Regions from separate parts of the Marinobacter sp. ES-1 genome, predicted to be linked through region 2. Evidence: riboswitches for the same ligand, from Rfam matches in the RefSeq annotation. Region 2 holds a riboswitch; the other holds the start of a gene.
What was found. Region 2 has a riboswitch for thiamine pyrophosphate ahead of thiB (thiamine ABC transporter substrate binding subunit). Riboswitches for the same ligand answer to the same signal wherever they lie in the genome.
Positions count from the first base shown of each region.

Region 1: another riboswitch for thiamine pyrophosphate. It lies ahead of thiC (phosphomethylpyrimidine synthase ThiC); the one in region 2 lies ahead of thiB (thiamine ABC transporter substrate binding subunit).

Region 1 is NZ_AXBV01000064.1:6,291-22,403, reverse strand. Features, by position in the region: gene Q668_RS12275 (glycosyltransferase family 2 protein) at 1-71, shown strand, start outside; gene Q668_RS12270 (glycosyltransferase) at 88-1,095, opposite strand; gene Q668_RS12265 (glycosyltransferase family 4 protein) at 1,092-2,201, opposite strand; gene Q668_RS12260 (mitochondrial fission ELM1 family protein) at 2,198-3,163, opposite strand; gene lpxL (LpxL/LpxP family Kdo(2)-lipid IV(A) lauroyl/palmitoleoyl acyltransferase) at 3,168-4,130, opposite strand; gene waaA (lipid IV(A) 3-deoxy-D-manno-octulosonic acid transferase) at 4,233-5,486, shown strand; gene Q668_RS12245 (TolC family outer membrane protein) at 5,533-6,894, opposite strand; TPP riboswitch at 7,032-7,145, shown strand; gene thiC (phosphomethylpyrimidine synthase ThiC) at 7,226-9,103, shown strand; gene Q668_RS12235 (NUDIX domain-containing protein) at 9,500-10,120, shown strand; gene Q668_RS12230 (DUF1249 domain-containing protein) at 10,117-10,602, shown strand; gene cpdA (3',5'-cyclic-AMP phosphodiesterase) at 10,768-11,574, shown strand; gene metE (5-methyltetrahydropteroyltriglutamate--homocysteine S-methyltransferase) at 11,658-13,928, opposite strand; gene Q668_RS12215 (LysR family transcriptional regulator) at 14,041-14,931, shown strand; gene gcvH (glycine cleavage system protein GcvH) at 14,979-15,371, shown strand; gene Q668_RS12205 (class I SAM-dependent rRNA methyltransferase) at 15,378-16,113, shown strand, end outside.
Region 2 is NZ_AXBV01000040.1:2,975-19,087, reverse strand. Features, by position in the region: gene Q668_RS07430 (ADP-ribosylglycohydrolase family protein) at 1-339, opposite strand, end outside; gene Q668_RS07425 (GNAT family N-acetyltransferase) at 396-926, opposite strand; gene Q668_RS07420 (DUF1778 domain-containing protein) at 898-1,197, opposite strand; gene Q668_RS07415 (YnfA family protein) at 1,493-1,825, opposite strand; gene Q668_RS07410 (DUF3147 family protein) at 1,915-2,265, opposite strand; gene Q668_RS07400 (CLCA_X family protein) at 2,861-3,610, opposite strand; gene Q668_RS17200 (hypothetical protein) at 3,818-3,967, shown strand; tRNA gene Q668_RS07395 (tRNA-Cys) at 4,004-4,077, opposite strand; tRNA gene Q668_RS07390 (tRNA-Gly) at 4,132-4,207, opposite strand; gene Q668_RS07385 (murein L,D-transpeptidase catalytic domain family protein) at 4,331-5,035, opposite strand; TPP riboswitch at 5,234-5,325, shown strand; gene thiB (thiamine ABC transporter substrate binding subunit) at 5,374-6,375, shown strand; gene thiP (thiamine/thiamine pyrophosphate ABC transporter permease) at 6,381-8,063, shown strand; gene Q668_RS07370 (ATP-binding cassette domain-containing protein) at 8,056-8,670, shown strand; gene Q668_RS07365 (MlaE family ABC transporter permease) at 8,767-9,855, shown strand; gene Q668_RS07360 (ABC transporter ATP-binding protein) at 9,859-10,680, shown strand; gene Q668_RS07355 (MlaD family protein) at 10,680-11,621, shown strand; gene Q668_RS07350 (ABC-type transport auxiliary lipoprotein family protein) at 11,614-12,222, shown strand; gene pgsA (CDP-diacylglycerol--glycerol-3-phosphate 3-phosphatidyltransferase) at 12,228-12,776, opposite strand; gene uvrC (excinuclease ABC subunit UvrC) at 12,784-14,643, opposite strand; gene uvrY (UvrY/SirA/GacA family response regulator transcription factor) at 14,627-15,286, opposite strand; gene Q668_RS07330 (hypothetical protein) at 15,402-15,653, opposite strand; gene Q668_RS07325 (AzlC family ABC transporter permease) at 15,760-16,113, shown strand, end outside.

The sequences.
Region 1 (16,113 bases), on a different contig from region 2:
TGCGATTGGCGAAGGCAAGGGAGCTGCAGATGCTTGAGGGAATCAGTCGTTCCGGTGGCGAGGAGCGGTAAGACGCTCTCACAGGTACTATTCGGCTTGATACACTCTGACGGTTGCCTCTGCCATGCCCCTGAGCGTGAGATGTGTCTGCGCATAGTCAAATGCGGATTGCTCAGATTCTTGAAGACCACCCAGGTTGTTCAGTGCGCTAGCGATCACGTCGGCGATAGCCTGAGCGGAAATGTCCCTGGCGAGCGCGTTGTCTGGAAGCAGGTCGACACTGCCTGACACCGGGGTTGAGACAACCGGCAGCCCGGCCATCAAGGCTTCGATCAACACGTAAGGAAACCCCTCCCGCCTTGAGCTGATGATCATCATGTCGGCGTGGGACAATGTCGACGCCAGTGTTGTTTGGTGCCCTGCCATCGTCACAGCGTGTCTCAGGCCTTCATCGTCAATCAGCCGCTGCAGGTTTCTGGCTTCAGAGCCATCACCAAAGATGGTGAGGCGTGCCGTCGGAAAACGGTCATGTATCATGCTCCATGCCTGAATTAGCATATCGAAGCCCTTTACTGCCTCCAGTCTCCCAGCAGCAATGACGTTCGTTGTTTCGGGGAGTGGATAGTTGCCTTGAGGCGATTTAGGAGTTTCCTTCCGGATTCCATTGTAAATCAGATGACGGGACGGGTGACTCAGGCCCTCGTAGATCGACCCGCTGACGGCAATGACTTTGTCCAGCAGAAGGAAAGGGCGAAGGTTTGATTTGCTTCCGTGAATAGTCCCTACGGTTTGCCAGGTCTGACGAGGCAACCTGCCCAGTATGAGGGCAGCTTTATTGCCGTGGGCGTGGGCGACATCAGGAGAAACCCGCTTCAATATCCGGGAAACGCACCAACGAAGCCAAGGGTTGTTTCGGCTCAGCTTCATCGGGCACGGGTGAAACTCGGCGAATGGGAAGTGCGAGCGGTAGTCGGGATGGGCGATTATGTGCACCTCGTGTCCGATGCCCGTGAGGGCTTCCGCCAGGTCCGCCACATGTTTTTCCATGCCCCCCCAGGCACTACCAGGCGTTGCGAATATCAGGGCGACCTTCAAACCGGTTTTCCGTTCAGGGCTTGTTGATAAACCCGAAGCGTAGCCTCCGTCTGCGCCCGCAACAAAAACCGCTCCGGCAACTCAATCTCCGGCCGGGGCTTATCCAGCAGTCCCAGCACGGCACTGGCAAACGCCCCGGTATCATCTGGTGTAACCAGCCCTTCCCGAAAGCAGGCCTGCAGGGTTTCTGCGGCGCCGCCACGGTTGTAGGCCACCACCGGTGTGCCGGACGCCAGGGCTTCGGTTACTGTCCGCCCGAACGGCTCAGGCTTGGTGGACATATGGCAAACCACATCGGCCAGCAGATACAGGTTGGTCATGTCATTGCGCTGCCCCAGGAAGGTGACCTTGTCGGTCAGGCCCAGGCGGCTGCGTTCTTTTTCCAGCTCTTGCAGAAATCTTTCCTTACCGGGCTCTGCGCCGCCAACGATGATGCCGTGACAGTCCGGCCGTTGGCGCACGATTCTGGCCATGGCTTCCATGAAATGCAGCTGGCCTTTCCAGCGGGAAATCCGGCCGGGCATCATGATGATCTTCTTGCCAGCCAGTTGTGGAAACCGCGATAGCAGGATATCAAGCCACTGGTCGTTGATGGCGCGGTTGCGGAAGGCGTCAATGTCTACGCCGCGCTGGATTACTGTCAGTTTGTTTTCCGGAACAGGAAAGTTTTCCAGTACGTAGTCCCGGACACAATTGGAAACCGCAATCACCTGGTCTGCCCTGGCCATGATGGCGCTGTACGGATTTACGGAATACATGCCGTGGAAGGTTGAGACTATGGCCGGGTGTTCGTTCCGTGGCAGTGTTTTCAGGGCCAGGTGGATAATCCATGCGGGCATCCTTGAGCGCACGTGCACGATATCTGGCTTGAGCTCTTGCAGCAGTTTGCGCATTGGTAAAACCTGCCCGAACGAGGCGGGTGTTTTACGGTGAATTGGCATGTGGATATGGGTCGAGCCCTGGCCGCGAACCTGTTCGGCCATTGGTCCACCGTTGGAGACCACGAATGACTGATGGCCGCGTTTGACCAGTTCTGCCGCAAACTCTACGGTGCCACGTTCCACGCCACCGCTGTACAAGGCGGGCAAGGCCTGCAGTATTTTCACGGTCGTTGCTCCTTGTCTTGTCTGGGCTGGAGAAGGCGGGGAAATCGTTCGATGATCCAGCGCGCTGCTCTGTCGGCTTCCCATAGCCTCGGGTGTTGTGGCCGGTGTTCTGCCATTACGCTGGCATGGTCGCTCCAGTGGGCGACCAGCCCCAGCCGGGCTAAGCGGCTAATGCCATTAACCACCCGGCTGCTAGCCCGGGGGGGCAGGTCGAAAATGCCGGTAGGAACGCCAGAGGTGACGGCTTCACACACCATGGACATGCTGTCTGGCGTTACCCAGACAGCCCGGGAGGTTGCCAGTTGGTGCTTCAGCCAGTCGTCGTAGGTCTGGCTGTGGTGAACAACCAAGATGTTTTCGTTTTGAAGTTCCGTCAGTCTCCGGTAAAAAGCCTCCGGTGTGCGCCGGGAATCGCTGATGGTCCAGTGCCACCGGGGGTATCGGGCAATCAGGTCGCTGATCTGCGAGGTGATTGTGTCGTTGTTCCAGTCAAAGTGTTCCGAGGGACCACCGACGAGTATGAGTGCGTTGGGCTTGCCGGTCAGTTCGGACAGCGGCGTGATTGCATTGATGACGCCCTCCGTGTTCAGCACGGTTTTTGAAGGTTTTACGTCGTCGTGGGCGGGAATGATGGCGCCATCTACCCAGTTAAGGGGAAAGGCTGGTTTCATCAGTACCAGTGTTTTTGCCTTGCGGTACCGGCGCAGGGCCAGTAGCAGCCGGTGAGTGCCGGAACCCGCCGCAACAATCAGGTCAGGTTGGGGCAAGGCCTTGTCCAGAGTGGGAGCGAGCCCGAGCAAAGCCCGCCAGAGCGGCACGGTGTAATCCGCAGCGTTTAACCAATACAGCTTTGCGCCCGTGAGTGCGCGCAAACGCCCGGCAAGGCCTCGCAACTGGTTGCGGTGGCCGGGTTTGTTGTCGGTAATCAGCCAGATGACCGGCGCCTGCGCATCGTCTTCCAAGGGACTAGCCTTTTTTCTTGCGTTTGCGGCCGTAGAAGCCGGGGTCGTCTTTGTCCGGCCGGGTTTTGAAGCGGCGGTGCATCCAAAGGTACTGATCCGGCGCCTTGCGGATTTCCTGTTCGATAATGGCGTTGATGCGTGTAGCATCTTGCAGGTCATCGCCGGTCGGGAAATTTTCCAGCGCCGGCTGGAAATAGATGTCGTAGCCCGGTGTGTCTTCGCGGCGGAAGTGGCTGAACGGCACTACCTTGCATTTGCTGCGCTCCACAATCCGGGACGTGGCGGTAATGCTGCCGGCCGGAATGCCGAAGAAAGGGGCAAAAACGATGTCTTTGCGGCCGTAATCCTGGTCGGTGGCGTACCACACAGCGTGGTTTTGCTTCAGGCACTTGAATAAGCTGCGCAGGTCTTTGGCGCCGAGCACTGTGCCATAACGCCGGCCCCGGGCCCGGGTCATGACGGCGTTCATCAGCGGGTTGTTGTGGTCCCGCTGCATCACATCCGCGTTAATAAACTCGGTTACCAGGCTGCCGCCCAGATCGAGTGTGCTGTAATGACCGCCCAGAAGCAGCACACCGTGGCCATCTTCGAGGGCCTTCTCAAAATGTTCCAGCCCGTGCACCTGCGTGATACCGGTCAGTTTGGCCGGATCCCGGAACCAGGCGATGCCCAGCTCCATTACGCCAATGCCGTTGGCGATGAAGGCGTTACGTACCAGCGCACCTTGCTGCTGCTCGTTGAGTTCCGGGAAGCAAAGGCGGATGTTGGTCTCGGTAATATGCCGACGGCTTTTAGCCAGCTTCCAGGCGGCCAGGCCGATCACCTTGCCCAGCCACCATTGAAAGCGGATAGGTAACTGCGCAGCCAGCCACATCACCGCAATGCCCAGCCAGGTTGGCCACCAGCGGGGATGGCGGTAAGCTGAATAATCGGTGTTTCTGGGGAGTTTGCGGTACTTCTTTTTCAAAATCGTGAATCCTGCATCGACAAACGTTTTACCGGGGGGCAAGATGCCCGTCCACAGCAAATTTATCCCTATGATAACGCACTGTTTTGCCGGGAGTCCTGCGTGTTCCAGTTTATCTATTCCCTGCTGATCCGGCTCGCCCTGCCGTTTATCCTTGTCCGGCTCTGGTGGCAGGGCCGCAAGGCGCCGGCCTTGAGGCAGAACTGGCAGCACCGGCTGGGACTGGTGCCCGAGATGCACGGGCCGGTTATCTGGGTTCACGCAGTTTCCGTGGGTGAAACCATTGCTGCCGGCCCCATGGTCCGGCGCCTGCTGGCCCGTAACCTGGGTGCGACCATCCTGATGACTGCCATGACTGATACCGGGCTGGCCCAGGCCCGGAAGATGTTTGGTGACAGGGTAGCCTATGCCTACGCCCCTTACGACACGCCCGGGGCTATTCGGCGCTTCCTGAATCGGGTTAACCCCCGCATCCTGGTGATCATGGAAACGGAAATCTGGCCCAATATGATCCGCCAGTGCCGACACCGTCATGTGCCTGTTTTTCTGATCAATGCCCGTCTGTCTGAACGATCTGCCCGGGGGTATGAACGGGTTCGGGGCGTGGCAGCACCTATTATCAAAAGCATCAGCTGGGTGGCTGCGCAAGCCGAAAAAGACGCAGAGCGGTTTCGCCGCATCGGAGTGGCTCCGGGTAATGTTGAGGTCACCGGCAGCGTAAAATTCGATGCGGATATTCCTGATGATGTCCGTGCGGCCTCTGTCAGCTTCCGAAAATCCCTGGGTGAGCGCCCCGTTTGGATTGCCGGCAGCACCCACACCGGAGAAGACGAGCAATTGCTGGCGGCTCATCGCCAGATTCTGGCTCAGCACGCCGATGCCTTACTCATCATTGTGCCCCGGCATCCGGAGCGGTTTGATTCGGTAGCTGAGATGACTCAAGGCGAGGGCTTTTCCGTGGTTCGCCGGTCAACAGGAGCATCTCCCGCTGGTGCGGAGGTGTATCTTGGAGACACCATGGGAGAGCTGATGATGCTTTACGGAGCCAGTGACCTCGCCTTCGTGGGCGGCTCACTGATCGAGCGGGGAGGGCACAATCCGCTGGAGCCTGCGGCCTGGGGCATTCCGGTATTCTCCGGCACTCATGTGTTTAATTTCGAGACAATTTATCAGCGCTTACTGGATGATCAGGGGGTCCAGTTGGTCGAAAATGCGGATGAGCTGGCGCGGGCGATCTGTTCACTGGTGGACGATCCGGAGGCGCTGAAGGCATACGGTGAGCGGGCTCTGGCGGTAGTCAACAAGAACCGGGGTGCGCTGGATAAGGTCGTGGAGGGTATTACGGAACGGTTGTAATTCCGGGCGCCGCACGGGCACCCGGAATTTTGCACGGTTAGCCCGCTTACTGCATCGGGTCGTCCAGTGTTTTTCCTTCTTCGGCCAGGGCTTCAATGCCCCGGGCGCCTTCGCTGAGCCAGTTGTTCAGATCAATCAGGTCCTGCGGGCTCAGGGTGCCTGCCGCCTGCTTCAGTTGCAGGGTGTTGATCACGTAGTCATAGCGGGCGTTGGCGTAATCCCGCAGGGCCACGTAGTACGCTCGTTCTGCATCCAGCACTTCCACAATGTTCCGGGTACCTACATCATAGCCGGCGCGGGTTGCATCCAGTGCACTGCGGCGGGAGATGATGGTCTGCTCAAGGGCAGAGGCTGTCTCCACGTTGTTGTTCACGGTCAGGAACAGGCTGCGGGTGTTCACCTGTACATCCCGGCGTGTAGTGTTCAGGTCCTGCTCGGCCACGGTTACCAGGGAACGCTGTTGGCGCACGCCGGCTTCAGTGCCACCGCCCATGTACAGGGGAACGTTCAGCTGCAGGCCGATGACGCCTTGCGTACCTTCTTGCTGGTTTGACTTGGCACCGTCCAGTTCTGACTCGCCGTAAGAGGCTACCAGGTCCAGGGTTGGCATGTGGCCGGACTTGGCTACTTTAAGGTTAGCTTCGCTGGCGTTCAGTTGTGACATGGCCGCCTGGATTGCCCAGTTCTGCTCCAGAGCAGTGGTTTCCCAGTCATTCGGGTTCATCGGCTCCGGACGGCCCAACGGGAAGTTCTCCCGCAGGTTTTCCAGGTCTTCCGCGTATTCACCGGTCAACCGGGCCAATTGTTCGCGCGCCACGTTCAGCTGGTTCTCGGCGGCGATGCGCTGGCTCTTGCTGTCGTCGTAGCTGGCGCGGGCCTCGTATACTTCGGTAATCGCAATCAGGCCTACGTCGAAACGCTCCTGGGCCTGTTCGTACTGGCGCTGGATGGCGGCTTCGGTAGCGCGGGCGGTTGTCACGGTATCCTGGGCCCGTAGCACGTTAAAGTAAGCAGTGGCTACATCCAGAATGAGCTGCTGCTGGGCCAGGTTGTACTGGGCCTGGGCGGCTTCGGTCTGGAACTGGCTGGCGTCGTAGCGGAACCAGCTGTCTGAACGGAAAATGGGCTGGGTCAGGCGCACGCCATACTCAAGCGACTTATAGCTGTCACCCGGGCCATTCTTGGCATCAAAGTCGATATGGTTGCCCTCGGCAAACGCACCAATCTGCGGCAACAAAGAACTCTTGCTTACATCACTGGCGGCCTGCTGGGCCTGGAACTGTGCCATGGCAGAGGCAATGCCGGAGTCGTAAGACAGGGCTTTCTCGTAGGTTTCCATCAGATCCAGAGCAAGCGCAGGCTGGGCTGCGAGCAGGGTGATCAATCCTGGAAGTAAACGTTTTTTCATTGGTTCTCCTGAAATACTGACTCCGGGAATCTGCCCGGCAATGACCCAAAGGTATTGGTTGACCATTATGGACAATAATCGTTCCCGTCTCTAGACTTGCTAAGTCCACGTATTTTGTGGACAAACGAATTCAGAATCGCGTCTTGACGGGGTGCTGATCTGCCGGAAATCGGCAGTCGGCTGAGATTGCAACGCAGAACCCGCGACCTGATCCGGATAATACCGGCGTAGGGATTAAGACCAGATGAACCGCGACACTAAGCCTGTAGGGCAATTTGTCGCAACTCCGTCATACGCGACCCGATACCACAAGACCATCCGGGAGCAGATCATGACGGACTTACTAGCATACCTCAGCGACTCCGCAAAAGTAGACTCCGCAGCAATCAAACCATTACCAAGCTCACGAAAAATATACGTGCAGGGTAGCCGACCTGATCTACGGGTGCCAATGCGGGAAATTACCGTGGGCGACACCCCCACCGAAATGGGCGGCGAAAAGAACCCGCCCGTGGTGGTATACGATACCTCTGGGCCCTACACAGACCCGGAAGCCACCATTGATCTGCGCAAGGGCTTGCCGCCGGTTCGCGCTGCCTGGATTGCCGAGCGGGGCGATGTACAGCAACTGGACGGCTACACCTCCGAATTCACCCGTCGTCGCATGAAAGACCCTCAGCTTGACCCCCTGCGGTTTATGGACGAGCGCAAGCCACTGCGCGCCAAGCCCGGAAGAAACGTATCCCAGATGCACTATGCTCGCCAGGGCATCATTACGCCGGAGATGGAATACGTTGCCATTCGGGAAAATATGAAGCTGCAGGAGGCCCGGGCCAACGGCTTGCTGGCGGACCAGCACCCCGGCCAGTCCTTCGGTGCCAACCTGCCGCCGGAGATCACCCCCGAGTTTGTTCGGGATGAAGTGGCCCGGGGCCGTGCGATTATTCCCGCCAACATCAACCATCCGGAAACCGAGCCGATGATCATCGGTCGCAACTTCCTGGTGAAAATCAACGGCAACATCGGCAACTCGGCGGTGACCTCGTCCATCGAAGACGAAGTAGAAAAACTGACCTGGGGTATCCGCTGGGGTTCCGACACGGTGATGGACCTGTCCACCGGCAAGAACATCCACGAAACCCGCGAGTGGATCATCCGCAACTCCCCGGTTCCCATCGGCACGGTGCCAATCTACCAGGCCCTGGAAAAAGTCGGCGGTGTGGCCGAAGACCTGACCTGGGAAATCTTCCGGGACACCCTGATCGAACAAGCCGAGCAAGGCGTGGATTACTTCACCATCCACGCGGGTGTTCGTTTGCACCACGTGCCACTCACCGCCAAACGCACCACCGGCATCGTCTCTCGCGGTGGCTCCATCATGGCCAAGTGGTGCCTGGCGCACCACAAGGAAAGCTTCTTGTATGAGCACTTTGAAGACATCTGCGAAATCATGAAGGCCTACGACGTCTCCTTCAGCCTCGGTGACGGCCTGCGCCCGGGTTCCATTGCAGATGCCAACGATGCGGCACAATTTGGCGAACTGGAAACTTTGGGAGAGCTCACCAAGATCGCCTGGAAGCACGATGTTCAGTGCATGATCGAAGGCCCTGGCCACGTGCCCATGCACCTGATCAAAGAAAACATGGATAAGCAGCTGGAATGCTGCGACGAAGCGCCGTTCTACACCCTTGGCCCGCTGACCACGGATATTGCCCCGGGCTACGACCACATCACCTCCGGCATCGGCGCGGCGATGATCGGCTGGTATGGCTGCGCCATGCTTTGCTACGTCACCCCGAAAGAGCATCTGGGCCTGCCCAATAAAGACGACGTGAAAACCGGCATCATCACCTACAAAATCGCCGCCCACGCTGCCGATCTCGCCAAAGGCCACCCAGGCGCCCAGATCCGCGACAACGCGCTGTCCAAGGCCCGCTTCGAGTTCCGCTGGGAAGACCAGTTCAACCTCGGCCTGGACCCGGACACCGCCCGCGCCTACCACGACGAAACCCTGCCCAAGGAATCCGCCAAAGTGGCCCACTTCTGCTCCATGTGCGGGCCGAAGTTCTGTTCCATGAAAATCTCGCAGGAAGTGCGGGATTACGCAGCAGAGCAGGGCATTGACGAAGTTTCGGCAATTGACGCCGGCATGGAGGCCAAGTCTCGGGAGTTTGTTGAGTCTGGCTCAAAGCTTTACGACAAAGTCTGACTCTTCAGTTTGCCCGCTCCTGGCCTGATAACTCTGGAGTTATGAGCAGGTCGGGCGTCTCTGTCCAGAAAACGCTCGGGCCATCCGTGGGCGCTTCTGTTCCGCCATCCATGGCTCCACAAATTTCTGGACAGAGACGCCCGACCTACTCAATCCAGCTTGGCAGTGATCGCATCTGAATGTGATGCTCATGCTGTGCGACGATGCACCAATTGAACCTGGTTTGGCAGACAACGTTTTGCACAGGAAACGGAGCGGGCCTGTCCCAAGGGCTGCCGGTCACCAAGCATGGAAGTCTGGGGCCAAGGCCAAATGATTACACCAGTCGTAAGACACTTGCACCCAAGCAATCCCAAAGGCTATCGTTCCAAGCCGAACACCAAACCGGAAACACGAATGCCGAAACCGTTCCAGTTCAATGCCAGCGACGTCAAAATCGAAAAACGCGAAACCGTCTTCCAGGGCTTCTTCCGCATGGACAAACTCTGGCTGACCCACCCGCGCTTTGACGGCCGCGACATGCCCACCTTCACCCGCGAACTCTTCATCCGCGGCGACGCCACCTGCGTGCTCCCCTACGACCCGCAAAGGGATGAAGTCGTACTGCTGGAACAATTCCGCCTCGGGGCCCTGGGCCGCAACCAATCCCCCTGGTTGCTGGAGCTCGTAGCCGGAATGAACGAAGAGGGCGAAAGCCCGGAAGACGTGGCGCAGAGGGAAGGGCAGGAAGAAGCCGGCCTGAGTTTCAGCCGGCTGGACAAGATCTGTGATTACCTGGTTTCCCCGGGCGGCACCACCGAGATGATCCACCTGTACTGTGGCCGGGTCAGTACTGCCGAAGCCGGCGGTATTTTCGGTGTGGAGCATGAACACGAAGACATTCTCAGCCACGTGGTCAGCGCCGGCGAGTGCTTCGCCATGATTGCCGATGGCCGCATTAACAATGCCGCTGCGATCATTGCTATCCAGTGGCTACAGCTGAACCGCGACAGGCTGCGCCGGGAGTGGTTGGCATGACTGAGTGGGTGAAGCGTCCCAAGTCCTATGTACCGGATTTGCGCCAGCTGGGAGCGTTGTGTGATGGCAACTATCAGCGGCTCCGCAAGCTGCGGCAGCTGGAATCCGATGGCAAGCCGGTGTGCGAGTTTGAATTGCACCGGGAGAACCAGTACCTGGGGCGAGTGCGGATTGAAGTGCTGCAAACGGCAAAGTTCACCGAAACCCTGTTGCTGGAGCAGGTCCACAACAGCGGCCGCTGGCTGAATAATCCACAGATGACCGTGCGGGTCTACCACGATGCAATGATGGCGGAAGTCATCAGTTGCCACCGGCAGCGCCAGATCGCGCCGGTGAACGATTACCCGAACCGTTTTATGCATCACCCCGATGAAAAGGTTCAGGTGAATGGTTTCCTGGCCGACTGGCTGGATTACTGTTTGCGCTTCGGGCACCTGCCCATGGAGAAGGCCGTCTGGTCGGCGGGTGAGGGGATCGACTAGACAGCATCTCACTCTGCCTGTGGTGAAGTTGTCAAAAACTGCAAAAATTTTGTGTCTGCGGGCCAGAATGTGAACAATCTACGATTTCACATTAATCAAAAGGAACCCGGCCATCGTACACTCGTTGTAACTTCAACCGTTTGCCCCGAACAGAATAGGTCCTGAATGTCTGACCACCAATCTGCCCGCCCGCTAAAAGTCTTACAGCTGACAGACCCGCACCTGATGGCACGGGAAAATGGTGCCCTGCTGGGGGTGAACACCCGCGAAAGCCTGTCGGCCGTCATTGAAGAGGCTCTGCGCAGCCATGGCCAGCCGGACCTGGTGCTGGCCACCGGCGATATCAGCCAGGATGCTTCCGTGGCTTCCTACCATTATTTCGGGCAGAAACTGGAGGTTTTCCAGTGCCCGTCTGCATGGATTGCCGGCAATCACGATGACTCAGCCACCATGTACGCCGTTGCGGATGAGTTCGACGCCCGGCGCCGGCAGTTTGTGCTGGGGGGCTGGCACTTCGTTATGCTGGATTCCTCCGTACACGGGAAAGTGCATGGAGAACTTTCGGCGGACGAATTGGCGTTCCTGGATCAAACCCTGTCGGAACACTCGGGCTTGCCCACCATGGTTTGCCTGCACCATCACCCGATTGATATCGGCTCGGACTGGATGAACCAGATAGGCCTCAAAAACCGTGAGGCTTTCTGGCAGGTGATCGACCGGCACACCAACGTCAGATGCGTGCTCTGGGGGCACATTCATCAGGAGCTTCAGCAGCAGCGCAAAGGCGTGCAGCTAATGGCCTCTCCGTCGACCTGTATTCAGTTTGCGCGAGGTTCCACTGATTTTGCGGTAGAACCGTTAGCCCCGGGCTACCGTTGGTTTGAGCTCGATCCTTCCGGCAACATCACCACAAAAGTCTGCCGCGCAGAGCAGTTCCGGTTCAACCTGGATGAAGGTAGCGCCGGCTACTAGCCGATCAAGATGTCCCTATATATTCCCAATGGCTGACCTGCACGCCGGTTTGTAACATATAGGGACAAAACTGTGCGCGAGTGTCAGGCCCGCAGTGCTTGCGCAGCCGCCACCATTGTCTCCAGCGCCGGCGTCACTTCCTCCCACTTGCGGGTTTTCAATCCGCAATCCGGGTTAATCCACAGCCGCTCTGCCGGGATGCGCTCCGCCGCCAGGGTCATCAGGTTGATGATGTGTTCCTTGTCCGGAATGTTCGGGGAGTGGATGTCGTACACGCCCGGCCCGATATCGTTCGGGTATTCAAAGTTCCGGAAGGCATCCAGCAGTTCCATATCTGACCGCGAGGTTTCAATGGTGATCACATCGGCATCCATGCGGGCGATGGCTTCGATGATGTCGTTGAACTCCGAATAGCACATATGGGTGTGGATCTGGGTGCCGTCTTCCACGCCATTGGCAGCGATGCGGAAGCTGTTGATGGCCCAGTCCAGGTAGTTTGCCCAGTCTGACTGCCGCAACGGCAGGCCTTCGCGCAGGGCGGCTTCGTCGATCTGGATGATATTCACGCCGGCTTTCTCCAGGTCCTGGACTTCCTCGCGAATGGCCAGGGCCAGTTGCAGACAGGAGTCTTTTCTTGGCTGATCGTCCCGCACGAAGGACCAGTTCAGAATGGTCACCGGGCCGGTCAGCATACCTTTCACCGGCTTGTCGGTGAGAGACTGGGCGTAGCGGATCCAGTCCACAGTCATTGCCCTGGGCCGGCGAATGTCGCCAAACAGAATGGGCGGTTTCACGCAGCGGGAGCCATAGGACTGTACCCAGCCGAAGCGGGTAAAGGCATAGCCATCCAGCTGTTCACCGAAGTATTCCACCATGTCGTTGCGCTCGGGTTCGCCGTGCACCAACACATCCAGCCCCAGTTTTTCCTGCTCTTTGATGCAACGGGCGATCTCTGCCTGCATTTGCTCGGTGTATTGGGTGCCGCTCAGCTCGCCTTTGCGGAACTGCAGGCGGGCCTGGCGGATTTCCGGGGTTTGCGGGAAGGAGCCAATGGTGGTGGTCGGGAATGCCGGCAGGCTAAGAATTTGCCGTTGTTTGGCGATTCGCTGGGGGTAGGGGCTTTGGCGATTACCCAGCTCTGGCGTTACCGCAGCAACGGCTTTTTGAACGGTAGGGTTGGTTACCCGGCTGGATCTGCGACGGCTTTCGATGGCGATACGGTTTTCAGCCAGTTCGCTGCGCACGGCGGTGCGACCTTCGTTAAGTGCTTTTGCAAGCGTTTGCAGCTCATCGAGTTTCTGCACTGCAAAGGCCAGCCAGCTACGGATTTCGGTATCCAGCTCCTGCTCAGGGGCCAGGTCGACCGGCACGTGCAGCAGTGAACAGGAGGGCGCCAGCCACAGGCGCTCGCCCAGCTTTTCGTTCAGTGGTTCGAGCCAGTCCAGAATATTGTTCAGGTCGGATTTCCAGATGTTGCGGCCATTGATCACGCCCAGCGAGAGAATCTTGTGGCTCGGCAGCCAGTCCGCCACCCGGCTGACTTCTGCCGGTGCGCTCACGGCATCAATGTGCAGGCCGGCTACCGGCAGTTCGCAGGCCAGTTGCAGGTTGTCCCGGAGTTCTCCGAAGTAGGTGGCCAGCAGCAGTTTCGGGCGATTGGCCTTGAGCTGGTGATAGGCCAGATTGAAGGCATAGCGCCAGTTGGCGTCCAGGTCGGTCACCAGGGCCGGTTCATCAATCTGTACCCAGTCAGCGCCGGCATCGGCCAGGGCTTCCAGCAGTTGCGAATACGCCGGCAGCAGGTGTTCCAGCAAGTCCAGCCGGTTGCTGCCATCGGAGGTTTTACCCAGCCAGAGGTAGGTCACTGGCCCGATGATGATGGGTTTGGCCTTAACGCCCTGTGCCTGCGCTTCGGCCAGTTGGGCCAGCAGTCGCTCAGGGTTCAGTTGAAAGCGGGTGTCGGCGGTAAACTCCGGCACAATGTAGTGATAGTTGGTGTCGAACCACTTGGTCATCTCGCCCGCCGCAGTGGCGCAGCAGGGGCTGTCGCTGGCACCCCGGCCCCGGGCAGCACGGAAATAGGCATCCAGCTCCGAGCCCTGCTTGTCTGCGACCCTTGCCGGCAGGTTGCCCAGGGTAACGGACATGTCCAGCACCTGGTCGTACAGGGAAAAATCTCCCACGGGTACAAAATCCAGCTTTGCTTGTTGCTGCCAGTGGCGCCGGCGCAGTTCCGTGGCCGTGATGGCCAGTTCCTGTTCGGTCTGCCGGCCAGCCCAGTAACTTTCCAGTGCAAATTTCAGCTCCCGCTGACTGCCGATGCGGGGAAATCCGAGGTTGTGTGTAATTGCCATGATCGAATCCTTGAATCCTGTGTGTTGAATCAGGAGCCAAGGTTAAGGGGCTTCTTTCATGAATAAAAATGGTATTATTTCAATAAATCATGAGCGTTATTCACGGATGGGTATGATCGAACGATATCACCTTGAGATTCTGCGCGCGGTAGAGCGCCAGGGTTCGTTAACCGCGGCAGCTGAACAGCTGCACCTCACCCAGTCGGCGTTATCCCATGCCATGCGCAAGCTGGAACAGCAGCTGGGCACGCCCGTCTGGCTTCGGGAAGGCAGGCAGTTGCGTTTTACCCAGGCCGGCAATCAGCTGCTGGGGCTGGCGAATAGGCTGCTGCCACAGTTTGAACATGCAGAAATGCAGATCCGCCAGATTGCCAAAGGGCAGCGGGGTAGTTTGCGGGTGGGTATGGAATGCCATCCCTGTTACCAATGGCTGTTGAAGGTTGTCGGCCCCTACCTGCAGCAATGGCCGGATGTCGATGTGGATGTAAAGCAGGAATTCCAGTTCGGTGGTATGGGCGCGTTATTCGGCCATGACATCGACCTGCTGGTGACCCCCGACCCGCTGCACAAGCCTGGCGTTTGTTTCGAGCCGGTGTTCGATTATGAGCAGGTACTGGTCGTCCCCGAAACCCATCCGCTGGCGGGCGAGCACTGGGTAGAGCCCTATCAACTTGAGCAGGAAACCCTGATTACCTACCCGGTTGCGGTCGAGCGCCTGGACATTTTTACCCGGTTCTTTCTGCCCGCTCACACTGGCCCGGCCCGGCACAAAACCATCGAAACTACCGACATCATGTTGCAGATGGTAGCCGCAGGGCGAGGCGTGAGTGCACTGCCCCGCTGGTTGGTGGATGAATACGCCCTCAACCTGCCCATTAAAGCCCTGAAGTTGGGCCAGCAGGGCATGCCTAAACAGATCTTTCTGGGCTTCCGGGAGCGCGACGAAGCCGTGGATTACCTGAACGCGTTCGTGAAGCTGGCCCGGAGCATTCGCTGGAACTAATCTCTTCGGTTAAACTGCGCGGAAAATTTCAACAGGACACACGAATCATGAGCGACATTCCTGCAGATCTGAAATACATCGAAACTCATCAATGGGTGCGGGTAGATGCCGATGGCACAGCTACCGTGGGCATCACCGACTTCGCCCAGGAGCAACTGGGCGACGTGGTCTACATCGGCGTGCCCGAACTGGGCGTGACTGTAAACGGTGGTGAGGAGGCCGGTGTGGCAGAGTCCGTTAAGTCAGCGTCTGATGTATTCAGCCCGGTGACCGGTGAGGTTATCGAAATTAATGAAAAGCTCGAAGACGAGCCGGAAATCGTCAATGAAGACCCATATGGCGATGGCTGGATGTTCAAGGTGAAGCTGGCCGATGAAGGCGAGCTGGACGGCCTGATGGATGCTGCTGCGTACGCAGAACACGTGGCCGCTGAGGAATAATCATTGATGGACTTTCCCGTTCTCTACCTGCGCAAGGGCGCAGAACGCCGTCTCCGTGCCGGCCACTTGTGGGTTTACAGCAATGAGGTGGACACCCAGCGTAGCCCGCTGCCAGGGTTTGAACCCGGCTCACAGGTGCAGGTGCGTGCTTCGAATGACAAGCCCATGGGTATCGCTTTCGTTAATCCTCATGCGTTGATTTGCGGCCGGCTGATCAGCCGGGATGCGGACCACGGCATGACGCCGAAGCGGTTGACGGACCGGATGGAGGCGGCGTTGAGCCTTCGGGAACGTTTGTTTGATAAGCCTTTTTATCGCTGGGTGTTCGGCGACAGCGATGGCCTGTCTGGCCTGGTGGTGGACCGGTTTGACGACGTAGTAGTGGTGCAAATCTCCACCGCCGGCATGGAGCAGATGAAAGACGCCATCGTGCGAGCCGTTCAGCGCCTGGCCCATGCCCGCATCATCGTACTGAAAAACGATGGCAAGATGCGCAAGGTGGAGGGGCTGGACACCTATGTGGAATTTGCCCATGGCCCGGAAGCTGACACCGTGCTGGTAGAAGAAAACGGCGCCCGCTTTGAAGTGCCATTGGCTGGCGGCCAGAAAACCGGCTGGTTCTACGACCACCGCATGAACCGCCAGCGCCTTCAGGCCTATGCGCCCGGCAAGAAAGTGCTGGATGTGTTCAGCTACGTGGGTGGTTGGGGTATTCAAGCGGCTTGTGCGGGTGCATCCCAGG
Region 2 (16,113 bases):
ACGACACTCGTAGCCCTGTGTTGCAAGCCAACGCAGATAGGCATTGGCAACTGTGTGGTCGAACCCGGCAATGCCTTTACTGACTCCCCGCATTCGCCCCCGCAACAGGCCTTCTGCGGTGAACAGGGTCATTTGGGTGTCATCGGTTATCTTGCCTTTGCCACCGTAGGCCGGGGCGTAGTCGGTTATGCCGGCAGGGCCGAAGCGGCTCAGGATTTCAGCGCGGGACATGAACTCCACGGCGGCACCGAGGGCATCGCCTATGGCTCCGCCGAGGAGGCAGGCGGTGTATCGCTCCTGGATATCGTTTTCCGGCCGAGACTCATGTGGTTGATCCATTATCATTTCCCTATGCTAGTTTTTAGAAAGATCCGTAGTAACTCGGCGGAACCCGACTACCGTCCACTTGCCTCTGAGAGTTCGACTGCTTCCAGACATTGTTCAAAAGGCAGCCAAAGAGCTAAAGCGTCACCCTCGACGCCATCAATAGCAACAAACCCAAACCTTTCGTAGAATCTTTTTGAGTCGTCGTCTTTGGCATCTACCGCACAGCCGATACCGCCAACTGAAATCGACGCATCAACAACCCGCCTCAGGCACTCGATCAGCAGGTACGCTCCTAATCCATACCCTTTCAGAGAGTTATCAACCGCAAGCCGTGCCAGCCGGTAAACCGGCGGATCCGACGGAAACCGCTTTTGTAGGGGATGTCCCTGGGGGAAGACAATGGTGCTGGGAAGAAGAGTGTAATAACCGAGGATCTCCGTCGGGTCGACCTCATCTTCAACCAGTACATAAGTCCGTGTCGCCATCTTCTGGCTGCTTTGCCGGGCAATTTTCTTCAAGAACTCGTTGAGCGCAGGCTTACCGCAGTCAAATTTTCGCCGATTGTGTTTTTTACTGATTTCTTCGGTTCTTAAAGTCACCAGCCAACTTCCTGTGGTTGAGTGCAGCTTCCCGAAGCTTTGGATTAATCGGCTCAGGGTTATCCAGCAACTCCAGCATACGGTCAGCACTCTGCCGGGAAACCTGGATTTGTAGCGCCTGACGCTCGGCCTCTTGTGCTTCTTTCTTTGCAGCGTAGATCAGGAACTGACTCAAGCTGCGGCCCGTTAACTCTGCTGCATGAGCAATAAGTCTCTGCGTTTCTTCATCGACACGGGCCACCAGGCGAGTGTCTTTACCTTGTGTGTTCATAATATTCTTCACCGATGGCGGGATAAGCTCGACTGAAACCTGAGAAAACCCTCTTCCTTGATAGAAAGTGATTCATGGGCTCAATCTATGTATGCCATGCTGGCACACATAATGACCCCAATCAACTTAGTGTGCCAATTTGGCACATGTGATTTATAAGACTCCCAGCTGCACAAGGTCGCAAAGCGGTCATTCGGATAGGACGATTAGCACTGGTATAGTGGCGCCCACGTACCGCAGCGAAATGGGCATCAGGGCGCAGGACCGGACGCCCGGAACGAACTACAACAGTTGGTTATGTGGCGCGAGGCGCAAACATGATGATCGCCATTCCCACCAACGCAACAGCTAAACCAACTAAATCCCAAACTGTTGGTCGAACCCCATCGACCGCCCAAAGCCACACAATTGCCATAAAAATATACACACCACCATACGCAGCATAGACCCTGCCAGCAGCGGTGGGGTGCAGTGAAAGCAACCACGCAAAGGCTGCGAGACTCAACGCACCTGGCACCAGGAGCCAGATGGTTTTACCCTCTCGAAGCCAGAGATAAGGCAAATAACAACCCACGATCTCTGCCAAAGCGGTGACGATAAAAAGACCAACCGTTTTCAATTCAGGCAATGAAATTGACCTCTTGGCAGTTACCTGACTTTGCGGCGTGCCAGCGCCAGCGTAGATGCGTCCAACAACAGCCCCTTGTTCTACGATATTTAAAGCCCCACGCCATAGTACCGAAGGACAACCACCATTACCCAGTAGCAGATTGCTGTAATGCCGATTGAAGCTGTCAGGCTAAGGTAGAAATTGAGCCCCTGTGCCAACAGAACCGGTAACGCAATAAACAAAGAAAGTGATGGCAAAACCAGCCAAAACACACTACTTGCAAGTTCGCTAACCTTTTCTGCATCCCCGGTATCCAAATAAAGCCAAAGCATTGCCAAGACTGACGTCAGCGGCACCGACGCAAGCACAGCGCCTATGAACGAGCTGCGCTTCGACACTTCCGATATGAGGACAACCAGAATAGCGGTCACTGCGACTTTGACAATGTAATAAGTCAACTGGATCTACCTCCTGGCGGCAACCGTATCACGGCTTATTAGTTTGCATTCTTATTAAACCCCAACGCCATCTCCCCCGTCCAAATCTGATTCCAAGCCCTGATAACAATGATTTTTCATGGTTTTATCTGTAGTTCCGCAGCCGCCATTACGCTGCCGGCTCTGTGAAAAGTTTACACTCAAATTATCAGTGCACGCTTGTACCAGTTAAATCCAGAGAACGGGGAATGTCCGCTTTTGTTTAGGGTTTCGCGTGGGCTGTGGAACGGTCACCCGCTGGCTATACTCACCGTTATTAACCTGCCCTAGCACACGCCGGATGTGTTTCAGTCGCCGGACCAGGTAATAACCGGCAGCAATTGAGAACAGAGCTGCTGCCAATACTTCCAGAGCGGCAATCATCAGGCTTCTGCGCTTGACCTGCTCAATGCTCCGCAGCTGTTCCCTCAGGTCCAGGCCTATTTCCACCGTGCCGTAATTCAGTCCTGCCTTCCCTTTCTTCCGCCCGCCAGAACTTTGTTTACACTAATTTCACTTTATTTACACTTATGTTGATCATACTAAGATTTTTTACAGACAAGGATGGAGCCCCCTTTTATCCGGCCTTAGCCTGTTCCCGGTAAAGCGCAGCGCCCAGAGCGGCAAAGTAGCGCTGGTATGCGTCATTGATCCGCTGGCGATGATCGCCCTGCGGATACAGACCCGCCTTGGCTTCATCAGAGTGAACGGTTCCGTTTACCAGAAATCGGTTACGCGGCTGGCTGTCTTCAATGAAGGCTTCAAAGGCGCGAGCGCACAGCTCCTCCGGTTTGGCGTAATAAACCGTTTTCAAGTGCTGATCAGCCACCTGGGAGGCCCGGAACAAAGTGCTGGGTGCTGTGCCGTCCTCCGTCAGCATGATGGCCTGGAAGCAAGCGCCTAGCCGTTCATTCAGTGGATGCGGTTTACTGCTTACTCTGTTCAGCCAGGCACTTGAAGCGAAGCCGCACGGTCCGGCATTCCGGTAAGCTTTGCCTCCCATGTAGTGATCAAAGGCGTGAAACCATTCATGCGCCAGGCTACCCGCACCAGCGTTCTTGGCCAGCGCCAGTTGCCGGGTGGCGGGAATGTAGTGCGCGGCCACGCCCAGCCGGCCGCCGATGCCATACTGCAGGCCCAGCGTGCTCCTCAGGGAGATCAATGGCTCCGGTCCTCGCAGGATCGTCATCAAATCACACAGCGCCTGATCGAACCGGCCGGCTGCCCGGTCCCGCTCCTGGGGCGTCACCCAGCGTCCGACTTCAATGCTGCGAAAATCAAACCGTCGTCTCACCGTTACAAAGGATGCTGCAGATTCAGACGTCACTCCCAGCCTCCCATCTCCAGAAACATCAGGATGCTCAGGCTTGAGACGGATTCGTAGTTACCAAGCAGAATGCAGGACATGCTTTACACCTAGTACTGTTTGCATATACAGTATTTTGACGAGGCTACACGGGTGGGTCAACCACAGTCAGGCACAATGTCCTATACTCGGACCAATGCAGTTGCCAGGAAGGCAGGAGGAGTCTGTATGAAAAGCGTGGTACTGATGTTTGTTGGTGGACTGGTAGGCGGCTTCATCGGGCCGGTTTCAGCACTGGTCGGCGTGGCAGCAGGGTATGTAGTTGGCCGCATGCTAACGCAGTCAGACGTACCTGAGCGAAAGGCAGTCAGCCAATAAAGCTCGGATAAACCGATGATTTTCGTAAGGAAAAAATGGAGGCGCGGGTCGGAATCGAACCGGCGTACACGGAGTTGCAGTCCGCTGCATAACCACTCTGCCACCGCGCCGGGTAAGCCTGGAATCTGGCTTTTGCTCTCAGGGGGCGTGAGAGACTTGGAAAATGGAGCGGGAAACGAGATTCGAACTCGCGACCCCAACCTTGGCAAGGTTGTGCTCTACCAACTGAGCTATTCCCGCTCTTCGTTCAGAGGCGTTGCCTCCTCAACGGCTGCGTATTCTACGGATTACGCTTCGCGCGTCAACACCTTTTTTCAAGTTTCTGTTTTTATTGCTAATGTGCACAAAATTTAGCCAAACCGGTCAGGACCGGCTGGCGTCATCCGCGTTCGCCTGAAGGGAACCGGCAAGCTGGTTGCCGCTGTCGCAGTTCAGGTAGCTGGAAGCCTGCAGCCATTCTTCATCCGGGTAGTATTTGAAAACCAGCTGGCCGCCTTTCAGGTTGTCTACTACCTTTGCGATCACATCGCGGTCTACCGCCGGGCAGCCGTGGCTGCGGCCAATGCGACCGTATTTGTTCACCCAGCTCTTCTCTACGTAGTCTGCCCCGTGAATGACAATGGCGCGCTGGCGGGCCAGGTCATTGAAGCCCGGCTCCAGTCCGTCCAGCCGCAAGGAGTAGCCGTGGGCACCGCTGTAGGATTCCGCCGCCTTGAACAGTCCGATGCTGGACTGGTGGCTGCCCTCAATGTTGGAGAAAGCACTGGCTTCGCGGTCGCCGGAGTTTTTACCATGGGCAACCAGCTCCCTAAGAACCAGGCTGCCATCGGCCAGGTCAAACAGCCAGAGGCGTTCTTCGCTGGATGGCAGGGAAAAATCAATAACAGCAAGCCTCTCCGGCATCGCTGTTCCATTGCTGATGGCGCACTGGGTTGCCTTGAAAGCCGCCTCAAGAACCGATGGATTCAGTTTAGGGGCTGCACTGGAAAGGCGATCAAAAAGCTGGTTATTCAGGGACTGGGCCTGGGTGCTGGTGGCGAAAAGCACTGAAAAAAGAAGGCCGGACATTGCTGTACAAAATTTGAGCAGATTGCGATACTTGGGCATGCACCTTACCTCTATAGGTGAAGAATACGGTCTATCCGATTGAAATTTGCACTATTCTAACAGCAAATAATGAGAACCCCGACACCTTTGTACAGTTTTTAAACAGACCGTAATCAAAGTTACAAATTACAGGCTGCCACGCAGGCGTGTTAGAATCGCCAAGACTCAACGGGGTGCCCGACAGGGCTGAGACCATACCCGCGGAACCTGACCCGGCTAATACCGGCGTAGGGATTGAGCCGCCACTTTTCCAGTGGTTACCGCGGCATGCCCCCCTCCATAGCCAAGGTGTAATCACTATGCGTTTCCGCTTGCCTCTACTCTTCGCTGCCCTGCTCCCGGCTTCGGCTACTGCCGAACCTGCGCAGGTTTTGAACGTTTATACTCACCCGTCGTTTGCGGCGGAATGGGGCCCCGGGCCCGCGGTCAAGCAGGCATTTGAAGAGCAATGTGATTGCACGCTGAACTATACAGTGCTGGAAAGCGGCGGCGATATACTTCAGCGACTGCGCCTGGAGGGCAGTTCAACCACTGCCGATGTGGTGTTGGGGCTGGATACCGCCACCATGGAAGCCGCCCGGCAAACCGGATTACTGGCTCCGCACACGCTGACGCAGAACAACCTGGCGCTGCCTGTCGACTGGCAGGACGACACCTTCGTGCCCTACGACTGGGGCTACTTCGCCTTTGTATACGACACCGAGGTGCTGCCGGAACCTCCTGCAAGCCTGGAAGAGCTGATCAATGCACCGGATGACCTGAAAATCATCATCCAGGACCCCCGCACCAGCACCCCCGGCCTCGGCCTGCTGCTCTGGATGCACGCGGTTTATGGCGATGACGCCCACGCTAAATGGCAGCAACTCAGTGGCAAGGTACTGGCGACGACCCAGAGCTGGAGTGACGGGTATTTTTCACTGTTCATGAACGGCGAAGCCCCGATGATTCTTTCCTACAGTACCTCTCCGGCCTATCACATGGCGGTCGATAACACAGACCGTTACCAGGCAGCCCGTTTTGAAGAAGGCCATTACCTGCAGGTCGAGGTTGCCGCACTGGTGAATAGCTCGAAGAATCAGGCCCTCGGCCGGGAATTCATGGAGTTCATGTTGTCGCCGGCCTTCCAGCGCCATATTCCGTTGAAGAATGTGATGTATCCGGCTATCGACCTTGGTGACGAGTTGCCGGAGGTATTTGACCGGCTGATCCGCCCGTCCAAAGCTCTCTATCTGGAACCGGCAGAGGTCGCCCGTGAGCGCCGCTCACTGGTGAATGCCTGGCTGGACGCCATGACCCGCTGAACCCAATGGCCGCCAACCAACCACAACCCCTGCGCCCTGCTCCATTCAGCGCCCCTGCGTGGCAACTGGCTCCGGGCCTGATCATTGCGCTGGCCTTGATCGGGCTGGTGCTGCTGGGGCTGGGGGCACTGCTTCACACAGCTGGCACGCTGGAATTCGAAGAGCTGTGGCAAAGCCGCTATTTAAGAGGTGTTGTCTGGTTTACGGTTTGGCAGGCTGTGTTATCGGTCATTCTAAGCCTGCTCATTGCGCTGCCGGTGGCCATGACACTGGCCCGGCTCAGCCATTTTCCCGGCCGTAGCCTGCTGCTACGGTTAATGGAGCTGAGTCTGGTGCTTCCCACCATAGTGGCGGTTTCAGGCATCATCGGGGTGTACGGTCGCCAGGGCTGGCTGACCGGTCTTCTGAACGATTGGCTGCCTGATCACGGCTGGAGCCTTTACGGCCTGAATGGGATCTTACTGGCCCATGTGTTTTTTAATGCACCGCTGGCCGCACGAATTCTTCTGCAAGCACTGGAATCAGTTCCGGCACCGAGGTTGCGGGTTGCTTCCCAGCTCGGGTTGAGTGGCTGGTGGCTCTGGCGTACCGTTCGATGGCCCGCATTACGGCCGGTCGTGCCCGGGGTGTCAGCATTGGTATTTACCCTGTGCTTTACCAGCTTCGCCATCATCATGACCCTGGGTGGCGGGCCTCGCGCCACAACCCTTGAAGTGGCTATTTACCAGGCGTTGCGGTTCGAATTCGATTTTGGCCAGGCTGCCATCCTGGCCACTATTCAGCTGGTTATTTGCGGCAGCCTGTGGTGGCTGGTGTTCCGGAACCGGCTGGAGTCCTCACTGCTTCCGGATCGGCGGTTTGCTGAACCTGTCTCTTTAAAAGACAGCCCCGGGCAGGGTCTGGGGCGCGTGTTGCTGCTGGGCATCTTTTCCGCTTTCCTGACGCTTCCCCTGCTGGCCATCGCGTTACGCGGTTTGCCGGCACTCTGGCCGGCCTCACCCATGCCATCTATCTACGGACAACTGCTCCCCGCTACAGGGCGAAGTTTGTTGATTGCTGTTCCTGCCGGGCTGGGGGCGGTTGTCGCCAGCCTGTTCACACTGGCGGCCGCCAACAAACCCGGAAACCGGATACTGGCAGCCATTCCGGTTACCACGGGCTACCTGCCGCTGATTGTACCGCCCCTGGTGCTAGGTACCGGCCTGTTCCTGTTATTGCGGCCCCAGCTCGGGAATAGCGCCCAAGGCTGGGTACTGGTGTCTTTGATTAACGGATTGATGGCCATTCCATTTGTGCTGCAGGTTCTGCGTGGGCCACTGAATGCCATCGACAAGAACACCCTGAACCAGGCGGACCAGCTGGGCATCCTGGGCTGGTATCGCTGGCGCTGGCTGTACTGGCCACGGCTGCGCCGGCCAATCGCCCTGGGGCTGGCCTATGGCATTGCCCTGTCGCTGGGAGATTTCGGGGTAATTGCCCTGTTCGGTAGCCCCGGGCAGCCCACTTTGCCGGTTCTGCTTTACCAGCAACTGGGCAGTTACCGAATCAGCGAAGCGGCTGGCACCGGGCTGTGGTTGCTTGTATTACTGGTGACCCTCTTCGCCCTGCTGTCCCGGGTTGCCCGGCCGGCCCCGGGCACAAACACAGAGCCTGCCCCCGCCGCCGCTCCGGAGCCTCATCATGCTTGAGCTAAGAAACCTGTGTTTCCAGTACCCGGATCAGTCGGAGGAGTGGCGCTTCCACTTCTCGGTCGCCGCCGGGCATTGCCTCGCAGTACGCGGTGCCAGTGGAACCGGTAAATCCACCTTGCTGAACCTGGTTGCCGGTTTTCTCGCACCCAAAAGCGGAGAAATTCTCTGGAACAACCAAGCTATCCATAACCTGCCTGCCTGGGAGCGACCGGTAACAAGCGTGTTCCAGGAGCACAACCTGTTCGAGCACCTGGATGTCTTCACCAATATCGGTCTCGGCCTGCACCCGGGCATGAAGCTGTCCCCCGAACAGCAATCGGCCATTGAGCAGGGTCTTGAACAAACCGGGCTCGGCGGTTTTGGTGCGCGCCTGCCCGGCGAACTATCCGGTGGCCAGCGGCAACGAGTTGCCCTGCTGCGCGCCATTCTGCGGCGCAAACCGGTACTGCTGCTGGACGAGCCCATGACCGGGCTGGACCCAGACGCCAGGGCCATCATCCGGGACTTGTTACTGCAGGAAAAGGCCAGCGGCATTACCCTGATCCTGGCCAGCCATGATGAAGAAGACCGAAAGATACTGGCAGACAGCAACTGGAATCTTTAAGCTTGCTAAGACTTCTGGCAGGGATTTTTTCATTCTGTGGCGATAACTTCAGGCCTTACTACAGCCAAAGCCGGCGAGCCTGCCGGCTCCCTTGAGTTGTCCGGCAATACGGTGACCTTTGCCGGAGACTGGACCCTTGCCCATTACCCGGCCCTGAACCGGCAGGTATCGCAATTCAAGGCAGAGAACGCTTCACTGAAGCCGGAATTTACCCGCCTTGGCCGGCTGGATACCGCGGGCGCGTCCCTGATGGTGAAAATGCTGGGTGCGGAACCGGTGCTTACCGCCCTGGAGCAGCCGTCCCTGCCCGAAGCCCAGCAAGCACTCCTTAAAGCCGTAGCGGAATCCATGTGTGAATCCGCACCCGCGCCAGCCACGGTTAATCCACTGCTGAACATGCTGGCAATCACCGGAGAGAAGGTCACCCGGCTAACCCGCCTGTTATGGCTGCTGTCCGGTTTTATTGGCCAGACCTTGTCCACCCTGTTCTACATACTCCCACGGCCAAAACGCTGGCGCTTTACGCCGTTCGTGGCCGCTGTGCACGACACCGGCCTGAATGCCCTTCCAATTGTTGCCCTGCTCACGTTTCTTGTGGGGGCTGTGGTCGCATTTCTGGGGGCTACGGTGCTGGAGGACTTTGGCGCGACCATTTATACCGTAGACCTGGTCGCCTTCTCTTTCCTGCGGGAATTCGGCGTTTTGTTAGCCGCGATTTTGCTGGCCGGCCGGACCGCCAGTGCCTTCACAGCCCAGATCGGGGCCATGAAGGTCAACGAAGAACTGGATGCCATCCGTACCCTCGGCCTCAACCCCGTGGAGCTGCTTGTAGTCCCCAGGGTACTGGCCATGATGGTGAGCCTGCCGGTGCTGACCTTTGTCGGCATGATGGCGGGCATGGTTGGTGGTGCCGTGGTGTGTGCACTGGCACTGGATATTCCGCCCAGCCAGTTTATGGCCATCGTGGAGCGGGATATTGCCCTGAAACATTTCCTGGTGGGTATCGGTAAAGCACCCGTGTTTGCCTTCCTGATTGCCGTGATCGGCTGCCTGGAAGGTTTCAAGGTGTCGGGCAGCGCACAGTCCGTGGGTGAGCACACCACCTCCAGCGTGGTGCAATCTATCTTTATGGTCATACTGCTCGATTCCGTAGCCGCGCTATTCTTTATGGAAATGGGTTGGTAAGGCATGGCCATGGGCACGCGGGATAACCACACGCGCCAAAAGCCGATCATTCAGGTTCGGGGCCTGAACAATCGTTTTGGCAGTCATTCTGTGCATGAAGACCTGGACCTCGACCTCTACCCGGGTGAAATCCTCGGCGTGGTTGGCGGATCCGGCACGGGTAAATCCGTGCTGCTTCGCAGCATTGTCGGGTTGAACACACCTACGGCGGGCCACATCACGGTATTCGGGCAGGATCTAACAGAGCTGTCAGCACCGGAACGTTCGCTGTATGAACAGCGGTTTGGTGTGCTGTTTCAGGGCGGAGCTCTGTTTACCTCCCTGAACCTGGAACAGAATATTGCCCTGCCCCTGATCGAGCACGCGGGGCTGAAGCGGGCCGAAGCGGAAGAGCTGGCCCGCATGAAGCTGGCCCTGACCGGCTTGCAGCCCGAGGCGGCGCGCAAATACCCGGCGGAGTTATCCGGCGGCATGGTGAAACGTGCAGCGCTGGCCCGGGCGCTGGCCCTGGACCCTGAGATATTGTTTCTGGACGAGCCCACAGCGGGGCTGGACCCGATCGGCGCTGCCGCGTTTGACGAACTGATTGTCACCCTGCGCAATGCCCTGGGGTTAACGGTATTCCTGGTCACCCACGACCTGGATACCCTGTACACCACCTGCGACCGGGTGGCAGTGTTGTCCCAGCGCAAGGTGCTGGTGGCAGATACCCTGGATAACGTATCCCGCACAGATGACAGCTGGATACAGGACTACTTCCACGGCCCCCGCGGGCGGGCCGCGATTGATGCACACAACAGGCTGACCGAACAGGAGCCCGGTTAATGGAGCCAAAAGCCCATCACGTCATTATCGGATTATTTACGCTGCTGGCTGTTACCGCCGCCTTGCTGTTCGCCCTGTGGTTAGGCAAGTCCTCGGCAGACCAGGAGTGGAGTTATTACCAGATCGGTTTCGACCACCCGGTAGGCGGCCTGTCCAAGGGTAATGCGGTGCTATACAGCGGCGTGCCGGTGGGTGACGTGCTGGAGCTGACCCTGGCACCCGACAACCCGGCCCATGTTCGTGTGCTGGTTCGGGTTCGCAGTGACATTCCCGTGCGTGAAAACACCCGTGCCGAACTGGTGCTGGCCAATATCACCGGCAGTATGAGCGTGCAGTTTACCGGCGGCAGCCCGGACAGTCCGGTGCTTGAAGGCGGCCGTGAGAATCCACCGCTGATCAGTGCCGAGCCCTCTGCATTTTCCAACCTGCTCAATAACGGCGAAGCGATGTTGTCGAAGGCCGAGCGCCTGCTTACCAGCATGAACCAGCTGTTGAATGAGGAAAACCTGGGCAACGTAGCCACCATTCTGGACAACACCCGACTGGCAACCGAATCGCTGCTGGCAAGCCGGGATGACATGATGGCACTGATGGAGCAGTTCGATGCAGCAGCGATTCGGGCAGAAGAAGCGGCCGTAAAGGTATCCGCCACCTCTGACCATGCGCGCGTGGTGTTAGGCGAGCAGATTACGCCGGTACTGGAGTCTATGGATAAGGCCATCTCAACCCTGCAGCCCACCCTGGACCGGCTGAACCGTGTGACCGGTAATAACGAAGGTGCACTGGACTCCGGGCTTCAGGGCCTGGGCGAGCTCACACCGGCCTTACGGGAGCTGCGCAGCACCCTCCGCAACCTGAACTCGTTTACCCGCAGGCTTGAGCAAGACCCGAGAGGCACCATCTGGGGCGGCGGCCGAATCCAGGAGTACAGCAATGACTAAGCCACGCAGAGGCATTTTCGCACTGGCCGGGGCCCTTGGCCTGTCTGCCTGCACCGTGTTCCCGATTCCTGAAGCACCGCGCCTGATGGAACTGGCACCCCCCGCTGAACGGGAAGTGTTCGATACTCCCCGGCCTGCTGCGCTCCGGGTGGACACTCCGCTGGCATCCGATCCGCTGGACAGTACCCGGGTTCTGGTAAAACCCACACCCTACGAGTTCCAGGCACTGCCCGGCGCCCGCTGGCGCGACAGTATTCCCGTGGTTTTGAGGGATTACCTGATTCAGGAATTTCGCCAGAGCGGCGGCTTCACCAGCGTGATGACTGACACCAGTCCGGCTACGGCAGGGTTAACACTGGTCACCGAACTGACCGGCTTTCACGCCGAGACCCACGCAGACGGCACCACGGTGGTCATACACCTGCACACCGAACTGATGGAAAACCTCTCCCGGAAAAGCCTGTGCGTATTGGATCAGCGCGAGGAGGCACTGGCTGCCAGCGCAAAACTGGACGACCTGATGTCTGCCTTCTCTCGCGCAGCATCCGCGCTTTCGACAGACATAACCCGATGGAGCCGGGATTGCCTGGCAGACGCCTGAGCCTGTTATTTTGAAGGGAACAAATCCGGCCAGGCCGCTTTCAGGTACAGGAACATAGACCAGAGTGTGAGCCCGGCTGCGATGTAAAGCAGGCCGATCGCAACGTACGACAGCATTTGACCGGGAGGAAACGCCAGCAAACCGACAATGGCCGCCATCTGGGCGGTGGTCTTGACCTTGCCGATGTACGACACCGCGACACTGGCGCGACTACCCACCTCTGCCATCCATTCCCGCAAGGCGGAAATCACAATTTCCCGGCCGATAATAACCGTGGCCGGAATTGTCAGCAGCACTGCCGAGTATTCTTCAATCAGCACCGCCAGGGCCACGGCCACCATCAGTTTGTCCGCCACCGGGTCCAGGAACGCACCGAAAGGCGTACTCTGGTTCAGTTTGCGGGCCAGGTAGCCGTCCAGCCAGTCGGTCACACCGGCCAGGGCAAAGATGATGGCGCTGACCAGGTAACTCCACTGCACCGGCAGGTAGAAAATCACCACAAACACCGGGATCATCACGATGCGGGACATGGTCAGCAGATTCGGTAAATTCATGGTATTCCTATTCGTCGTGCAATGCTGCGTATATGGATTCTGCCAGTGACTTGCTGATGCCCTGAACCTTGGCCATCTCGTCCACACTGGCTTTACGTAATTCCTGTATACCGCCGAAGTAGCGGATCAGCTCCCGGCGGCGCTTCGGCCCCACCCCTTCGATGCCTTCCAGGGTAGATTGCCGGCGTTTCTTGTCCCTGCGCGCCCGGTGGCCGGTAATAGCAAACCGGTGGGATTCGTCCCGGATATGCTGGATCAGGTGCAGCGCCGGAGAATCGGCCGGTACCCGGAATACCGCGTCTGTCATGGCGTCGATCAGCTGCTCCATGCCGGCGCGGCGGGTAACGCCCTTGGCCACGCCAATCAGTGGGATATCGGAAATCCCAAGCTCTTCAAAGACTTCCCGGGCAATGTTCAACTGGCCTTTACCACCGTCGATGAAAACGAGGTCTGGCCGCTTGCCGTCGCCACTCACCAGCCGGCGGTAGCGGCGGGTCAGCACCTGGCGCATGGCGGCGTAGTCGTCACCGGCCTTCACGCCCTCAATGTTATATAGCCGGTAATCGCTTTTCAGTGGCCCATTCTCGTCGAAAACCACACAGGATGCGACGGTATTTTCCCCATGGCTGTGGCTGATGTCGAAACATTCCATCCGGGACGGGGTTTCAGCCAGCTCCAGCAGGTCACGCAGCGCCAGCAAACGGCGATACACGGTTTCCTTGCTGGCGAGGTGGGTAAGCAATGTTTGCCGGGCGTTGGTCATGGCCAGTTCCAGCCAGCGCTTGCGTTCGCCCCGCACATTGCCCCGAATACGGGTTTCCCGGTTGGCGGCCTCGCTGAGGGCCTCGGCCAGCAGTTCCTGCCCTTCCACGGCCACCGGCACGAGGATGTCCCGAGGAATTTCCCGGCGGGTATCACCGCCAAAGTAGTACTGGCCCAGAAACGCCGAGAGCAGTTCCCCTTCTGACTGCTCGAGTGAAAACCTCGGGAAGTAGTCCTTGGTGCCCAGCACCCGGCCACCACGAACGATGATCACCACAATACACACCACGCCGGCATCCTGGGCAATGGCGATCACATCTGCATCGCCGCCCTCGCCTTCAATGGATTGCTGCTCCTGAACATGGCGAAGATGGTTGACCTGGTCCCGGTAGGTAGCCGCTTTCTCAAACTCCAGGTTCCTGGCCGCCTGCTCCATGGCATTCATCAGGTCGTGGATAATGGCCGGGTTCTTGCCTTCCAGGAACATGGTGGCGTGGCGGATATCCTGCTGGTACTCCTCCGGTGTTACGTAACCCACGCAAGGAGCCGTGCACCGGTTAATCTGATACTGCAGGCAAGGCCGGTTACGGTTCCTGAAATAGCTTTCACTACAAGACCTTATACGGAAAACCTTCTGCAGGATATTAAGGCTTTCCTTGACGGCACCGGAGCTTGGAAACGGCCCGAACCAGGTACCGCCACCCTTTTTGGTGCGGCCACGGCGGAAGGTCAGCGAGGGATAGTCGCTGTGAGACGACAGGTAGATATAGGGGTAGGATTTGTCATCCCGCAGCAGGATATTGTACGGCGGCCGCAGCGACTTGATCAGGTTCTGTTCCAGCAGCAAGGCTTCGGTTTCGCTGCCGGTAATCGTCACCTCGATGGACTCAATCTTGCCCACCAGCGCTTCGGTTTTCGGGGCCAGGCCGGTCTTGCGGAAATAACTGCTCACCCGCTTTTTCAGGTTGCGGGCTTTTCCCACGTACAGAATATTCCCGGCGCCATCGTACATACGATACACGCCGGGGCGTTCAGTAAGCTGTTTCAGGAAGTCTTTACTGTCGAACTCCCCGGATCCTTGCTGGGGGTCAGACCTTGTCGGCATCCAGCAATCCAAGCCGTACGGCCATCAGCGCCAGCTCTACATCACTGGAAATCTCCAGCTTCTCGAAAATCCGGTAGCGGTAGCTGTTCACGGTTTTGGGGCTGAGGAAGAGTTTATCGGAGATATCCTGAACCTTCTGGCAATCCACCACCATCATGGCAATCTGCATTTCCCGTTCAGACAAACGATCGAACTTTGCCAGTTCGCCATCGTCGTCCTTTTCACCCGCCAGCTGCTTCAGCGCCATCTTCTGGGCAATTTCCGGGCTGATGTAGCGCTGGCCGGAATGGGCCTTGCGAATGGCACGCACCATTTCCTGGATGTCCGCGCCCTTGGTGATGTACGCCTGGGCGCCACTTTGCATCACTCGGGAGGGGTAAGGATCATCCGCGCAGGCGGTTACCACAATCACTCGAATAGAGTCGTCCAGGCGCAGGATACGACGGGTGGCTTCCAGGCCACCGATTCCTGGCATGCGAATGTCCATCAGAACGATATCCGGTCGGTTCTCTCGCACAAACTCGATGGCCTCCTCTCCGGATGAAGCCTGGCCAATCACGTCGAGATCGGGATTGTCGGCTAACATGCGGCTTATGCCGGAGCGCACCAGCTCGTGGTCATCTACAACCAGTACCCTGATCAAAGCTCACCTCGCAGTCAGGTAGACGAAAAAACACGGTGATTGTACCGTTTACACCGGCCTTCGGGTAGGTAGTGCCCCTTACACCTTGGCATTAGTGGCCTGAAAAATCAGGAAATCACGCAGGAGCACCCAGCCCCGCTGTATTTTCCACCGGGTCAAACCACACGACCAGCTCTCCCCGTTTTACAGCAGCAAGTACCCGGCTTCGTTCCGCCAGCGGGTTCTCGGTGTCGTTCAGGCCGTGGTAACGGGTGCAATATTCTTCCGCCAGCCCTTCCAGCTGGTCCTGGGTAAGCAGGTCTGCGTCTACTACGAACTTTTCCTGGCGCGGATCTTCATCGGGCACATAAGCGGTATCGTCGGTCATAAATCCTCCAGTCCGGGGCGTATGGTACGGGGTTTTCGGTTTTTGCGCTCTTCAAAACCCTGTGCGCTTTGACTATCATCGCCGCTTTCGTAACGTTTGGATGCTAATGAACCAGAACGTCTTTCGCCTGACACTGCCGATTCTGTTCGGCTACATTCCACTGGGTATGGCCTTCGGGGTGCTGTTCACCACCCAGCTGGACTATGCCTGGTGGGTCGCGCCGCTCATGGGCCTGGTGATCTATGCCGGTTCCGGGCAGATCCTTGCTGTCAGCCTGCTGGCCGCCAACGCAGGGCTGCTTGAGGTGGCAGTTGCCATGTTTGTGTTGAACGCCCGGCACCTGTTTTACGGGTTGTCCCTGCTGGGTCGGTTCCGGGGTGCTGGCTGGCGTAAAGGCTATCTGATTTTCGGCCTGACAGACGAGACGTATTCCCTGCTTACCAGTCGTTCGCTGTCCTCA